2 regions of the Paenibacillus sp. FSL R7-0312 genome follow, and region 2 is predicted to be linked to the other one. Evidence: riboswitches for the same ligand, from Rfam matches in the RefSeq annotation. Region 2 holds a riboswitch; the other holds the start of a gene.
The links. Region 2 has a riboswitch for thiamine pyrophosphate ahead of MKX70_RS28750 (thiamine phosphate synthase). Riboswitches for the same ligand answer to the same signal wherever they lie in the genome.
Positions count from the first base shown of each region.

Region 1: linked by a shared signal. The riboswitch ahead of MKX70_RS03625 (ABC transporter substrate-binding protein) and the one ahead of MKX70_RS28750 (thiamine phosphate synthase) in region 2 are both predicted to bind thiamine pyrophosphate.

Region 1 is NZ_JBBORE010000001.1:853,592-861,453, forward strand. It holds gene MKX70_RS03605 (EAL domain-containing protein) at 1-466, opposite strand, end outside; gene MKX70_RS03610 (pyridoxamine 5'-phosphate oxidase family protein) at 761-1,198, opposite strand; gene MKX70_RS03615 (MFS transporter) at 1,359-2,567, shown strand; gene MKX70_RS03620 (hypothetical protein) at 2,613-4,073, shown strand; TPP riboswitch at 4,144-4,254, shown strand; gene MKX70_RS03625 (ABC transporter substrate-binding protein) at 4,386-5,468, shown strand; gene MKX70_RS03630 (thiamine-binding protein) at 5,522-5,815, shown strand; gene MKX70_RS03635 (ABC transporter permease) at 5,812-6,573, shown strand; gene MKX70_RS03640 (ABC transporter ATP-binding protein) at 6,664-7,509, shown strand; gene MKX70_RS03645 (response regulator transcription factor) at 7,841-7,862, opposite strand, start outside.
Region 2 is NZ_JBBORE010000001.1:6,599,977-6,607,838, forward strand. It holds gene MKX70_RS28725 (fumarate hydratase) at 1-1,591, opposite strand, end outside; gene yfbR (5'-deoxynucleotidase) at 1,696-2,322, shown strand; gene thiH (2-iminoacetate synthase ThiH) at 2,421-3,542, opposite strand; gene MKX70_RS28740 (thiazole synthase) at 3,574-4,338, opposite strand; gene thiS (sulfur carrier protein ThiS) at 4,422-4,625, opposite strand; gene MKX70_RS28750 (thiamine phosphate synthase) at 4,622-5,284, opposite strand; TPP riboswitch at 5,398-5,500, opposite strand; gene MKX70_RS28755 (SDR family oxidoreductase) at 5,696-6,568, opposite strand; gene MKX70_RS28760 (NUDIX hydrolase) at 6,777-7,205, shown strand; gene MKX70_RS28765 (amidohydrolase family protein) at 7,309-7,862, shown strand, end outside.

The sequences.
Region 1 (7,862 bases), 5.7 Mb from region 2:
CTGTGCGCCGGGCAATCTCAAACAGCTCATACGGCTGAAAATGATTCCCTTGCGGCAGCGGCCGCAGCAGCAGTTCAAAGCCAATAATCTCTTCGGAGAAATTCACAATCGGCTGCATGTGGCTGCAGAAATCATGGCTCATAATAATCGAAACCAGATTCTCGCTGGAAAAGCGGACCTTCAGCTGATCGAGAGTCAGCCAGCGCTCCAGAGAAATGCGGGCTCCTCTGCCCTTAATACACAAAGACAAGGAGATCTGCTGCTGCTCCTCGAATACCTCCAGCCGTCCTAACAGATCCAGCAAATCTTCTTTGGAGCGGTAAGGGATGATACAGGTCCTGCTTGTCCCGAATACTTCATATCCTGCATTCCTTACCGCAGCGGCAAGCGGAACAGAATAGGGGCGCAGCTTCAGCTCCCCTTCATCTTCAATCGGGTCTATGTCAGCGCAGTCAACACAATTCATAGTAATCGCCTCCGCCTCAGGATGTCAAAATACTGAGGCAAGTATAGCATGGTTTCCCATGTCCCATCTATTATTTGCGAGATGCACAAGTGGAAACGGATACCGTCCTTTTTAAAGGACGGTATCCGTTTCAGCGAGAAATAGAAGGATAAGTTATCGTGTGAAACCTGTAACTTCTTATATTTGCACAACACGGCGAGGCCTTTCCCGAACCCTACGGCTCAGGAAAGGCCTGATCATAAACATTGCCTCTATTATTATAATGGACCGGGTCCTTTCAGTACCGTTGCTTACTTACTTGGATACCGCAGCTGCTCCCTGCCATACACCGTGTTCCTTATTTTTACCCATATATTCAATCCGTGTCGGAGATAGCTCCAGGATTACATAGTCGGGATCATCCGGTCCCTTGAACCATTGCTCCAAGGATGTGTTCCATACTTTCGAACGCAAACCCTCATCTTTGGTGACAGCTACTGTGGCTTCAATCTCCAGCACATCCTTGCCGCCACCCTGCTCGTAACCCAGCAGCAGGCAAGCATTCGGATTATCCTTAAGCTCCTCTACCTTATGGGTCTTGCGGTTCGTAGCCAGATAAATGTTCAATCCGTCATGAAATACCGCCATATAACGCACCTTAGGTTTGTTGCCGGCTTCTATCGTGCCGAAGGACCCGAACTTGTTGTCATCCAGCGCCTGTATGATCGTTTTCTCCAGCTCTTTGTTATCCATTGACGAGAAAGCTCCTTTCGAATTCATGTGAACATAAGTTTATATATTCACATCCGCAGTTTGGATTTATTATAAAAACTGTGCTTATTATAGTGTACCCGTTCGGTTCATAATGAATCCGGATTATGTTCATAAATTCACCCAGAAGGAGTCTCTCCCCTTGAAAAAATTAATCTGGATCGGCTGTCTCTCCTATTTCGTCATCGGGCTTGCCCATGTGGTACTGGGCTCTATTCTGCCTGTGCTGCTTCAGCATTATGACCGCAGCTACAGTGCGGGAGGCGAGCTAATCTTCAGCCAGTTCGGCGGCTTCCTCGCCGGTGTGCTGGTCTCGCCGCTGCTGAACCGCCGCTTCGGCAAACGCGGCGGCATCCTGATCGCCACCGGAATGCTGCTCTGCGCCGAAACGGCCTATGCCTTCCTCCCGCCCTGGGGCTGGATGTACGTGATTGCGGTAGCCGCAGGCTTCGGCTTCGGCATGATCGAAGCCGTCATCGGCACGATTATTATCGCAGCAATCACCGAAGGAACAGCAATTGCTATGAGCAGGCTGGAGGTGCTGTTCGGTGTAGGCGCACTGCTCATGCCGCTGGCCGCAAGTCCGCTGATTGCCGCCGGCAGCTGGAGGCTGGCTTTCCTGATCGTTGCCGCCTTTTCTCTGGTTTCACTGCTCTTCTGGGCGAAGAGCAGCTTCGGTCCGCTCCAGGGTGTGCTGGATGAGCGGCCTTTACGCACTGCCGCTGCCGCTGCCTTCGCAGACGCAACAGCACCCGGAACAGTATCCGTTGCCGGTAAATCCGGACGCCTGCCGTACAAGGGCAAACAGTGGGTACTCCTTGGACTGTTCATCGTCTTCTTCTTTCTCTATGTAGGTACCGAGATGAGTCTGGTCAATTTCATGCCGGCGATCTTCATCGCCAAGCTGGGCATGAGCGAAGCTGCGGCAGCGCTGACGGTTACCTTCTTCTGGCTGGCTATGTCGGCGGGCAGACTGTTCGCCGGTGTGGTTGCCGAGCGGATTTCCTACCGCATCTACGTGCTCCTCAGCTGCTTCGCCGCTTTGCTGCTGCTGGTTATTTTCCCGTTCGCCGAGCACCGGATTGCCGCATTCGCCGTCATTCTGCTGCTCGGGCTGTTCATGTCCGGCATCTTCTCCATCGCCCTAGTCTTCGCAAGCAAGCTGCTGCCCGGTGCGGAGGAATCCACGCCAAGCATCATGATCGCCTCGGGCGGAATCGGCGGCGCGGTGCTGCCGCTGCTGACCGGCTGGTCCATGGACCATATGCAGGTGGCCCAGACCTCAGGGCTTCTGGCCGCTTTTGCCGCCGTATTATTCCTGCTTAGCGTGGCTGCCTGGAAAATCGGGTAATATAGCAAGAGATCAATATCCTGTGAATAAGGACGGAATCCGTATATGGCTGAGCTGCACTCCGACAGACCCGAACCGCTGCTGCATACTGCATTGCTGCAATTCATTTTCCCCTTCTCCCTCAAGGCCGGACAGGACCAAGAACTGGCCCAGCGTCTGCAGCAGGACGGGTTTACGCGTTTTTTTCTCGATAACAAGGATCTTGAGCATGCCTATTACGGGGAGGGCTACTGCGTCTCCCATGAGAGAATGGAGCGCAGCTACCTGCCGTTCGCCGCTCATGTCCTCTTTCCGCGTGAGAAGGATGCTGATTCCTTCCGCCGCTTTTCCCGGGTGAACAATCTGCAGTGCCAGCTTGAAATGCCGTTTCAATCCGTAAATTTCCGCGTGCTGTCCACGGATGTGTTCCTCTGTCCGTTTGATTTGGGCTTCCTGACCATAAGAACGGCTATTGAAGAAGAGCATCTCTCCTTCAGCACTGCGCTGGAATTCGCCGACCGCTTCCGTACACTGGAGGACGTATCCTACCAGGATAAGCAGTCCTTTATCCATTGTCATAAGAAGTCTTTCGGCCAGGTGGAGGATTTCGTATTCAAGAATCTGATTGCCGGGCTGGAGCCGTTTCTCGACCCTGCGGAGATCGATGGCGCGTATTTCGAGACCTTGCCTTTTTTCGTGGACGAACGGATGCTGGTGCAGGCTTTCTACGGCTTCAACCGCGAAGAAGAATCGGAGGAGATCAGTACCCTGCTGCGCTACCGTGCCTCCCAGCTGGATGGGCTGAGTATGGAGGGCAAGCCTTATACCAGTGCCAGCGATCCCGAATATATCGAGCAGTACACCTCTGAACATTGCTACAGCCGCTGGGGGCCGGACACCTATTATATGACCAATGAGCAGACCTTCTGCTGCCTGAGCCGGGCCGAATCTGACATCGCCACCCCGTTGATTAACCAGATGTACGGGGAGTATTATTATGGGCTTCTGCTGAGTGTTTTTCATAAAATCGTGCTGCTGAAGCTGGCCAATCTGCATTCCCGGCTGCGCATCAACCACGATTATGACGAGATCGAGAATCTGATCTTCCTGATTAATAAGTTCTCGGCCAAATTCTACTTTTTGGAGCTGATTTCGCAGTCGCAGGGACGGGAGATCTTCTTCCAGCTGCGCAAGGTTTACGGCAACGACGCCCTGTTCGATGAAGTGAAGATGACCTTGAATGACCTGTTCCAGTATCAGGATAAATTCCAGGCCAAACGCCGGGATACGCTGCTGATGGTCCTGACTGTATTTACGGTAATAAGCGGGATTTACGGGATGAATCAGGTCATTGAGGACTTGAAGGCACCGATCGATTGGAGCAAAATGCTGGAGTACTCTGCGTTTGAGTACCTGGCGCTGTTCCTCACCTTCTCCGGGATCGCAGTCAGTCTGGGCCTGACGCTGAGAGAGGTGTGGAACGGAATACGCAGCCGCCGTAAGAAGCGGTTCTATGATAGGGATTGAGGGGGAGGCTGGACAACCAGGAAGCTGGCGTCTATAATACACCGTAAGAACATAGCAATACCCGTGAACTTCATAGAACCAGGGGTGCTGGAATTGGCCGGCTGAGATTGTATCCCACAAGATACTGACCCTTATACCTGATCTGGATAATGCCAGCGTAGGAATCTTCATTCAACCCCGAGCCCCTTCATAGGCCTGAAGTTGAGCTCACCTTGCGCAAGTAACTGGCGTCCCGGTCTCCGGGGCGCTTTTTGGTATGGGTTACTCTGAATTTTGGAAGACTAGGGATTGCTGGAAGGAGAGAGAAGAGAAATGGGAGTCAAAAAAGTATTACCGCTGCTGCTCAGCTCTATGCTGGTTATTGCGATAGCCGGATGCGGGGGCGGAAACAGTAACGCAGGAAATGCCGGAGGCAGCACACCTGCCGCCGGGAGCAGCACCGCTACACCTGAAGCAACCGCAGCCGCCAGTACCACCGACGCGCCTATAGAGCTTACCCCGGTTAAGATTGCGCTGGACTGGACGCCGAACACGAATCACACCGGCCTGTATGCCGCCAAGGAGCTGGGGTATTACGCTGAGGAAGGTCTGGATGTAGAGATTGTGCAGCCTGGCGCTGCCGGGTCTGACACGATGGTTACTTCCGGTGAAGCCCAGTTTGGCATCAGTGCACAGGAGGCGCTCACCCTGGCCCGCCTGCAGGATGTGCCGCTCGTATCTATCGCCGCTATCATTCAGCATAATACCTCCGGCTTTGCCGCTCCGAAGGACCGCAATATTAAGACGCCGAAAGACTTCGAAGGCAAAACCTACGGAGGCTGGGGCTCTCCTGCGGAAGAAGCGGCCATGAAAGCGATCATGGATCCGGAAGGCGGAGATGTCAAAAAAGTGAAGCTGGTAAACATTGGTGAAGCCGACTTCTTCACTGCGGTGAAACGCGATATCGACTTTGCCTGGATCTTCTACGCCTGGACCGGGATCGAAGCCGAACTGCGCGGCGAGCCGCTGGATATGCTGTACCTGAAGGATTATGCGCCGCAGCTGGATTACTACACACCGGTGCTGACCACCAGTGAGAAGGAAATTGCCGAGCATCCGGAAGTGGTGAAGGCTTTCCTCAAAGCTACGTCGAAAGGATATCAATACGCGATCGATCATCCGGAAGAGGCGGCCACAGTCCTGTCCGATGCAGTGCCTGATCTTGATCCCGAGCTGGTGCTGGCCAGCCAGAAATGGCTCAGCCCGAAATACAAGGACGATGCCGCCCGCTGGGGGGAGCAGAAGCTTGAAATCTGGCAGAATTACGCAGAGTGGATGTACGGCCTGAAGCTGCTGGACAAACCGCTGGATGCCGCAAGTACATTTACGAATGAATTTTTGCCGGAAGGCCAGTAAACACCGGGTGGAATAATACTGACCCTAACTTACATGAGAGGAATGAATAATAAATGGCTAATACACTGCTTAGCATTCAGGTAATTCCCAAGACTCCAAACAATGAGGATTCGATCCCTTACGTGGACACTGCGATTGAGGTAATTCAGAAGTCGGGGGTCAAGCACCAGGTGAATCCGCTTGATACTACCATGGAAGGCGAGCTCACGGAGCTGCTGGAAGTTGTACGTCAGATGCATGAGGCACTGATTGCCTCCGGCAGCCCGAGCGTGATCTCCCAGATCAAGATCGCCCATAATCCCAGCGGTATTAGCATGGACAAGCTGACGGAGAAATACCGGCCGTGAGAAGCACCTGGAGACAAATCTGGCCGCCCCTTGTGGCGGTCATCTTTTTTCTGGGCGCATGGCAAATTGCGGTATCGGTGTTCCATATCCCGGCCTGGCAGCTGCCGAGCCCGTCCGATATCGCGCGTGAATCACGCGGCAACGCCTCCGGGATCTGGGCGCATACGGCCGCAACGCTGCGCCTGACCCTGATCGGCTTCCCGGTCGGCACCGGCATCGGCCTCATTGTCGCCCTGCTGCTCCATCTGCTGCCCTGGCTCAAAAGAGCACTCTATCCGCTGCTGATCCTCAGCCAGAATGTGCCCTCCATTGCCCTTGGACCGCTGCTGATTATCTGGTTCGGCTTCGGCCTGCTGCCCAAAATCGTCCTGATCACCCTCGTCTGCTTCTTCCCAGTTGCTGTAGCGGCCATGGGCGGGCTGGCGCAAAGCGACCGGGTAATGTTGAACTATATGAAAATGGCCGGCGCAAGCAACTGGCAGATCTTCACCAAGCTGGAGCTTCCCGGCTCCCTGCCCTCCCTGTTCTCAGGGCTCAAAATCTCCGCGACCTATGCCGTCATGGGCGCAGTGGTTGCCGAGTGGATCGGCGCGGACAAAGGGATCGGCTATTATATGCTGCTGCAAAAGGCCTCTTACCGCACGGACCGGATGTTCGTGGCCATTGTCATTATTGTGCTGCTGAGTCTGGTGCTGTTCGCGCTGATTGCCCTGCTGGAGCGGTGGCTCGTGCGCTGGAAGCCGCGCAAGGAAGCTTAACGCGCATAGGGTAACAACACACCGCTATACTGAGAACGTTAGAGATAAAGCTTAAGTACAAAGATTTCTATACAGAAGGAGCTGACCGAAGTGTCTCCACTCACGAATACCGTACAGCTCAAGAAGGACGTCCCCGGCAGCAGCCTTGACGAGGCCAAAAGCGCACCGCCTGCGCTTGAAGTCAGCAGCGTCTCCAAGTCGTTCACGCACCGCCGCCGGGAGACGCATGTGCTGGATCAGGTGTCGCTGACGGTAGCGCCGCAGGAATTCGTCTCCATTGTCGGCCCTTCCGGCTGCGGCAAAAGCACCCTGTTCCATATTATCGGCGGCCTGACGCTGCCGGATGCCGGAACCGTCAGCATGGACGGCGTCCCGGTTACCGGGCAGCGCGGCAAGATCAGCTATATGCCGCAGCAGCCCGCGCTGTTCCCGTGGCGGAGCATAGAGGACAACGTCCTGCTCGGCGCCGAGCTGCAGGGCGCGCCTCAGCCGCAGGCCCGCGAAGCCGCGCGCCACTGGCTGGCCAAGGTCGGCCTGGGCGGATTCGAGCGCGCTTATCCGCATATGCTGTCCGGCGGCATGCAGCAGCGGGCCGCCTTCCTGCGGGCCATGCTCGCTCCGCAGGAGCTGATGCTGCTGGACGAGCCGTTCAGCGCACTCGATGCGCTGACGCGCGAGCAGATGCAGCGCTGGCTGCTGGAGCTGTGGGAAGAGAACCGCCGCTCCGTGCTGTTCATCACCCACAACATCGAAGAAGCGCTGCTGCTCTCCAGCCGCATCTATGTCTTCTCCGGACGTCCCGGCTCCGTCCTGCACACCGTCGATGTACCGTTCCCGCGTCCGCGCCGCGATGAAATCACCGATGCACCAGAGTTCCTGCAGCTTAAGCGCCAGCTCTCGGTGTGGATGCGCGAGGAGCAGGCCAAGAGCCTTTGACGGAGTCGCCGCTATTCGGCCCATATATGCTGAACCTAGCTATTCACATTTCACGATGAACCTGCCGTTTGCGGTGGGGGGCGCATTTTCCGGAATTCCGGAGAAATCCTGCACTAAATACAACATTCCCCTCCTTATCCCGGCCCCTGATTCAAGATTGTTGTACAAAAGGCAGCATTTCTCCTTCTCCAAGCGGCATAGCGGGAGAATTGCTGTATTCCGTACAACAATTCTCTCAAACACCCTATTAACGGTGAACAGAGTTGCACTTCGTACAACATAATGCCTATTCCATGTGAGCTTAAGAAGCTCAATTCATCAAGTACCCGCCCTACATCCAGCCCTTCTCCTCA
Region 2 (7,862 bases):
CAGCGAATCCGTCCACCTGCAGATGCCACATGGCCTCCGGAATTCCGAACTCCATGAAATCAACCGCGTTAACCTTCTTAATGCATTCTGCATAGTACTGGGCCGCACCGCCAATGGCGTTGAGATAGACGCCGCCGTGTTCGCCTAATGCCTTCAACGTTTTCGGGCCCATCCCGCCTTTGCCGATTACGGCACGGATGCCGAATTTCTTAATGATATCGCCTTGATAAGGCTCCTCGCGGATGCTGGTGGTCGGACCTGCAGCCTTCACATGCCAGCCCTCCTCATCCTTCAGCATGACCGGGCCACAGTGATAGATGACCGCACCGTTCAAGTCCACGGGGGCGTCGTGATCCATCAGATATTTGTGCAGGGCATCGCGGCCGGTGTGCATCTCGCCGGAGAGAATAACTACATCACCAACGCGCAGGCTGCGGATATCCTCCTCGCTGATCGGTGTGGTCAGGCGGATTTCGCGCGAACCACCCGATGCGGCAGCAGGTTCGATTTCCTTGCCGTTACCGGGGACAACAGCATCAGAAGCAGCTTCCCCAGTTCCTGACAAGATAGCCGGAGCCGCAGGAATCGTTGCATCCTCTGGAATCATGCCCTGCGAAACACCATCAGCAGCAGAGACCGCTACCGGTTCAGCTACTTGCACTAAAGCCTCTTCCCCATCAACAGAAATACCTGTGCCGCTCTCATAGAGCCATTCCTTAATGTCCCCGGTTGCCGGATTCACCAGTATCCCCTGACGGCGGAAGGCCCAGCAATTATAAGCTACCGAGACAAAGAAGCTCGCCGGCAGACGGTTCATAACTCCGATTTTGCAGCCTAACAGCGTAACTTCACCGCCGAAGCCCATCGTGCCGATCCCGAGCTTGTTGGCATTCTCCATGATGTAATCTTCCAGCTTGCCCAGATCTTGGGTGGGATTCACATCCTCGACCTTGCGGAACAGCTGCTTCTTCGCCAGCTCATAACCCGTTGTACGGTCACCGCCGATGCCTACGCCAATGAAACCTGCACTGCAGCCCTGGCCCTGCGCCTGATAGACCGAATGAAGAATACATTTGCGAATGCCGTCTAGATCTCGTCCGGCTTTGCCCAGACCCTCCAGCTCTGCCGGGAGACTGTACTGAATATTCTTATTCTCGCAGCCGCCGCCCTTCAGAATGAGCCTTACATCAATGCCTTCCTCTTCCCACTGCTCGAAATGAATCACCGGCGTGCCTGGACCCAGATTGTCCCCGCTGTTCTCGCCTGTAAGGGAATCTACGGAATTGGGCCGCAGCTTGCCGTTCTTCGTCGCCCGGATTATCGCGCTATGAATATCCTTCTTCATCTCTATCTGATTCACGCCAACCGGCGTATGAATTATAAAAGTCGGCATCCCTGTATCCTGGCAAATCGGCGATACCTGGAGCTCGGCCATGCCGATATTCTGGGCAATCGTGGTCAGTGCCAGTCCGGAACGGGTCGCCCGGTCTTCCAGCGCACGCCCTTTAGCAACCGCCCGGCGTACATCACCCGGCAAATTCGTGGAGGTCTCTACGATCAGATTATAAATGCTGTCTTCAAAATGCTGCATCTTCATTCAGTCTCCTCTCCATCTGTTTCAAGCTGCCCTAACTCTGTTACAATTAGTTATTATCATATCATATTAAGCCGCTCATGAAAGGGGTTACTTAAAAATTGAACTACCATTTCTCTGCCTATCTCTACCGGCTGCAATATATCCAGCGCTGGAGCCTCATGCGCAGCACCGCCCCGGAGAACGTGGCGCAGCATTCGTTCCAGGTGGCCCTGCTGGCGCACATGCTGTGCACCATCGGCAATGTCCACTTCGGCCGGTCGCTGAACGCCGACCGCGCATCCACAATGGCGTTGTTCCACGACGCCACCGAGGTATTCACCGGCGACATCGCCACGCCGGTGAAGCATAACAACCCGCGGCTGCTGTCCAGCTTCCGCGAGATGGAGCGGGTCGCCGCTGAACGCCTCGCGGCGATGATCCCGCCGGAGCTGAGCGCAGTCTATGCGCCGCTCCTGCAGCCGCAGGACAGCCCGCCCGGCTCTGAGGATGCCGGACTGCTGCGCTACGTCAAGGCGGCGGATGTGCTCGACGCATATCTGAAATGCGTCTGGGAAACCGCCGCAGGCAACCGCGAATTCGCGGCCGCCCGGGAGCAGACAGGCGCGAAGCTGCACGGGCTTGCCCTGCCGGAGTTGGAGTATTTCCTAACTCATATGGCTCCGGGGTTTGAGCTGTCGCTGGACGAGCTGTCTTCAAGAATGCGCCCGGAGAAGCCAGCCGACTAGCCGGAGACCGTGCGGCCGCTTGAAGAATGCAGCATCGTACGGACCGCTTCGCCCAACAATGCAAATAACCCGCCGTGAGGCGGGTTATTTGCATCCAGTTAAGGCATGGCTAAAGGCTCATCCAGGATGTCCCAGTCCTTGAACACCGGCTGCAGCCCTTTTGTCTCTAGCATCTCCTTAATCTCATGCACGCTGCGGTTGTCCGAGATTTCAAACTGCGGAGTCCCGCCTTCCAGGGAATGTCCGCCTACTTCGGTGGATACCCCTGCAGACATCTTGGTGATGCCGAGATGGACCAGATGATCGCGCAGGGCTGCCGGCTCCCGCGTGGACAGTGAAATACCGGAACGCGGCAGAAACAGGCGGTAGGCCAGTATAATCTGCACCAGTGCACGGTCGGTTACATCACTCTCTGGATTAAATTCCCCCAGGTACGGCCGAAAACGGGGAATGGACAAACCGATTTCGCACTCCGGATACTTGTCCTGCAAATACCTGGCGTGCAGTGCAGTCGCGAGAGCCTCCTGACGCCATTCGTACATTCCCAGCAGGGCTCCGATATTTACCGAGCGGAATCCGGCCAGGCAGCCGCGCTCGGGCGCATCCAGACGGTTGCGGTACACCCGCTTGGGGCCCTTCACATGCAGCTTGCGGTAGGTTTCCTGATGATAGACCTCCTGATACAGCGTCAGACCGTCTACTCCTGCCTGTCTGAGGTCAGCGTATTCTTTGGTAGTGAGCGGATTCACTTCAATGCTGACTGAAGAGAAATAGCCGCGGAGCACCTCCACGCAGTCTTTCACGTAATTGGCCGGACTTTGATTCCGGGATTCTCCGGTCAGAATCAGAATGTGGCGCAGCCCTGTGGCTGCGATCGTTTCCGCTTCCCGCCGGACCTCCTCCAGTGTCAGTTTTTTGCGCGGAAAATCATAGATAGAGCTAAAGCTGCAGTAGGTACAATGGTTGACGCAGAAATCAGCCACATACATCGGTGTAAACAGCTGCATCACATGACCGAATTGAGCACGTGTCAGTCTATGCGCCTTCTGCGCCATCTCTTCCAGGTAAGGCTCTGCTGCCGGTGACAGCAATGCCATCAGCCCGTCCTCGTCCAACTGCTCCAGACGAAGTGCCCGCTTCACATCGAGCGCAGTATACTGCTTCCATACCCCCTCATAGGAATGCTTGTCCATCCGGTTCAGCCTATCATAAAAGCTCATGTCCTTCCTCCCTCTTCTTAAACAGCATCAGTCAGGCCAGAAATCCGGTCAGCGGCGAAGAAGCTGCGGCTGTCTCTTCCACCGGACCCAGCCCGGCCAGATAGGCCTTCCGCCCCGCCGACACCGCTTCGCGGAATGCCTCCGCCATCAGCTGCGGGTCCCGGGCGGTGGCAATTGCCGTGTTCAGCAGCACAGCGGCTGCGCCCATTTCCATCGCCTCAGCAGCTTCGGAGGGTCTGCCAATACCAGCATCCACGATGATGGGCAGACCCGTTTCTGATATCAGAATCCGGATCAGCTCCTTGGTCTGCAGCCCGCGGTTAGAGCCGATTGGCGCTCCCAGCGGCATGACGGCTGCAGCTCCGGCCGCCTTCAGCCGGAGTGCGGCTGACAGATCAGGACTCATGTAGGGCAGAACAACGAAACCCTCAGCAGCTAAGATTTCCGTGGCTCTGATCGTCTCGGTATTATCAGGCAGCAGATATTTCTGATCATTGATAACCTCAATCTTCACCCAGTCTCCCAGCCCCGCTGACCTTGCCAGCCTGGCAATGCGTACCGCTTCCTCTGCGGTGCGTGCACCAGAGGTATTGGGCAGCAGGGTCATGTGGGAAGGAATATGGCTGATGATATTCTCCTTGCTCTCCGGATCTACCCGGCGCAGGGCAACCGTAATAACCTGTGATCCCGAGCGGGCAATCACTTCGGGAATAAGGGTGTTGCGGCTGTATTTTCCGGTCCCGATGAACAGTCTGCTCGTTATAGTAACTCCTCCAATTACCAATGGATCTTGCATCATATCGCCTCCTGTGATAAGTCACTGCCTTAAGCTAAATTACGTATCTGCATTGTTCCGTCTGCTGCGCGTGCAAGGCCCGCCTAGCCTCCGCCGACAAAATGAACCAGTTCAACATGGTCCCCCTCATCCAGAAAGGTATCTCCATAAGCATCCCTGCCGACAATCTCACCATTCAGCTCCACAATAACCAGCTTCCCGGTCCACTCCGGGCGGGCCAGAAGATCAGCCAGAGTCCGGCAGCTCTCTTCATACCTTCCGCTGCGTCCGTTAACAGTCAAATTCATTCCTGTTCACCTCCTTTGCCCGGTGCGGGGGCTTCATTCAGGACTTCAGCACACGCTGCGGCCTGAACGGATGATCTGTAGGCCTCAGCGGCGCCAGCAGGGTCCGTCGCTCCGCATATCCCGGACATTACGGCTATTCCGGCAGCACCCTTTGACAGAACTGACCTGGTATTGCCCGGTGTGATGCCTCCGATGGCAATCAACGGTATACTGCTGCAGCGGACGGCCACTTCCAACTGCGCCAGGCCCCGTTCCCGCTGTCCGGGCTTGCAGGCCGTGGGGAATACATGTCCATACAGACAGAAGTCCGCTCCCTGCCGTCCAGCGCGTGCCGCTTCCTCCTGGGAATGCACCGACCTGCCCAGCCGCAGGCCCGGGGCAATGCCGCGCGCCCCGGCAGGCGGCAGACTGTGCCAGGCCAATTGGACGCCGGCTGCCCCTGCTGCCAAAGCCACATCTATCCGGTCATTAATGACCAGCTTAGAGGGCGGAACCCCCGCTTGCAGCAACCGCTCTGCGGCAGCCAGAAGCTCCTGTGCGGACAGAGCTTTTTCCCGGAGATGGATATAATCCACCATGGGATGTACAGCAGCAGCCAGTTTGGCATACTGCTCCGGATTCAGCCTCCCGTCCGAGATCAAATGGATTTCTTTCAACACCTTCACCTCCCCCTCTATACGGCATTCCGGAAAATACAAAAAGACCGCCCCCTGTATCAGGAAGCAGTCCGGAATATAAGCAGGAATACCGGGTAAGCCGTTACCCCCGCTGCATTATTCATTCTCCACTTCCCTACGCTGGTATAAACCAGATCAGGTTCAAAGGGTCCGAACAGATATGTTCGTCTCAGCCTTGCGGCACCCCTAGTGATCGTTCATATTCTATTGTTCTTGCAGTTTGTATATTAGCATATTATTCCTGTAAGAGCTATTCTTTAATAGATTCAGTTATTAAATCCAGCAGGTTTAAGCGGCAAAAAAGCCAGCCTTCCGGCTGACTTTTCATCTGTTTGAACCTTTGATGCCTTAAACCTGTATAAACTTATCCGGCTTACAAAGCAGTGCCCATGGTCAGCCGTTAACGATCTCGCCACCGTTCACATGCATGACCTGACCGCTCACATAAGAGGAATCGTCAGAAGCCAGATATACATAGGCCGGCGCCAGCTCTTCCGGCTGTCCCGGACGCTTCATCGGCTGGGTGCCGCCGAATTCACTAACCTTCTTCGCGTCAAACGTAGACGGAATCAGCGGCGTCCAGATCGGTCCCGGTGCTACCGCGTTCACGCGGATACCTTTGTCCGCCAGATTCATCGACAGGGAGCGGGTGAAGCTGAGAATCGCTCCTTTGGTGGACGAATAGTCCAGCAGCTGCGGGCTGCCACGGTACGCCGTAATCGATGTGGTGTTGATGATCGTGGAGCCTTTTTTCAGATGGGGCATCGCTGCCTTGGTCAGATAGAACATGGAGAATATATTCGTCCGGAACGTCCGCTCCAGCTGCTCGGCGGTAATGTCCTCAATCTTATCCTGCGGATGCTGCTCTGCCGCATTGTTAATCAGGATGTCCAGCTTGCCGAGTCCCTCAATGGTTTTATTAATCAGATCCTGACAGAAGGCCTCAACTCCGATATCACCGGAGATCAGAATACACTTCCGCCCCTCCTGCTCCACCTGGCGTTTGGTTTCTTCCGCATCTTCATGCTCATTCAGATAGGATATCACTACATCCGCCCCTTCTTTGGCAAAATGAACGGCGACGGCACGACCGATTCCGCTGTCCCCTCCGGTAATGAGCGCGGCCTTGCCCAGCAGCTTGCCTGCTGCCTTGTAAGCCGAGGTTTCAAACTCCGGAAGCGGGTTCATCTCGCTTTCAATTCCGGGCTGCTGGTCCTGTACCTGTGGAGGCAGGGTTTTGACGGGTTGTTTGCTGGTGTCTGGCATAATCCATTCTCCTTTCGCTGTACCGTTATACTGTTTTACTAATCATGTTAGGATGGCTAAAAGTCTGGTGTTTATGCATCATACTTACCTAGCAAAAAACGCTTTACGTTATTTTACTTACCACATAGGGCAGCCGGCCAAACAGAAAATCTTCAGTCCAACGCGTTCCCCGGTGCATTATAGAGCCTGCAGAAGGAGAGTTATCCTCATGTCCAAAAAATCAAAAACCATCATCGTTGCCGACAAAGGTGTCATCCTGTACCAGGGCAGAATCCTCCTCGTCAAGCGGGCTGCCGCCGATTCTGCAGGTGCCGGAAGCTGGGAATGTGCCGGAGGCAAAATCGAATTCGGTGAAAGCCTGGAGGCTGCACTGGAAAGAGAAATTCTTGAGGAAACCGGACTTTCGTTTACGACAGAACGTATCCTTTACGCGGTAACCCTGCTCACGGACCCTGCAAGACAGGTAGTGATTATCACCTATTTATGCCGTGCAGCCCGTGACGAAATCCAGCTCTCGGAAGAGCATACCGATTACCGCTGGTGCACTTTAAGTGAATTACTCACCCTGCTGACGCCCCAGATTATCACTGACTTTCAGGAACACGGCATTTTTGAGCTGGAAGGGTTGATACGGTAAGTAATGAACGGTTTCTATGAGAATATTATATATATCCGGACATTCTTATATCCTATACTTTCTCTTGGAAGTCTTCAGTCTTCACGGGAGGGTCAGTTCTGCCATGGGAAATGAAAATGAAATTATACGATTGACTAACGCGACGTTAATCGACGGAACCGGGCGTCCGCCGCTGTACAACGCGAGCATTGAAATTGTTAATGGCCGGTTCGGTACGGTTGCCGGGCAAGGGAGCAGCAGGCTGGAGCATAACCCAGTCACGGTGATAGATCTTGAGGGGCTTGTCGTCCTGCCGGGATTTATTCATACCCATGCACACACCGGCTTCAAATTCATTAATAACGAGCCGCTTCACGGGTACCACAAGGAATATTTAGCTGCCTGCCTCTCAGAAGGAATAACCACGATCCGTGACGAGGGGATGACAACTGCAGCAACGCTTGATGACGTGATGGTACATACAAAAGCGCTGGACCGCAGATCTTTTCCCCGAATAATCACAACCGGCAAAGTCTTCACGGCTCCCGGCGGGTATGGCGGGCAGGCCCCTATCGGAGTTGGAAGTGCGGATGAAGCCAGATTGAAGGTCCGCGAGGTATTAGAACAAGGGATACATTGTATCAAAACAGCGCTGGAAGACGGTTATGATCCCGGGAC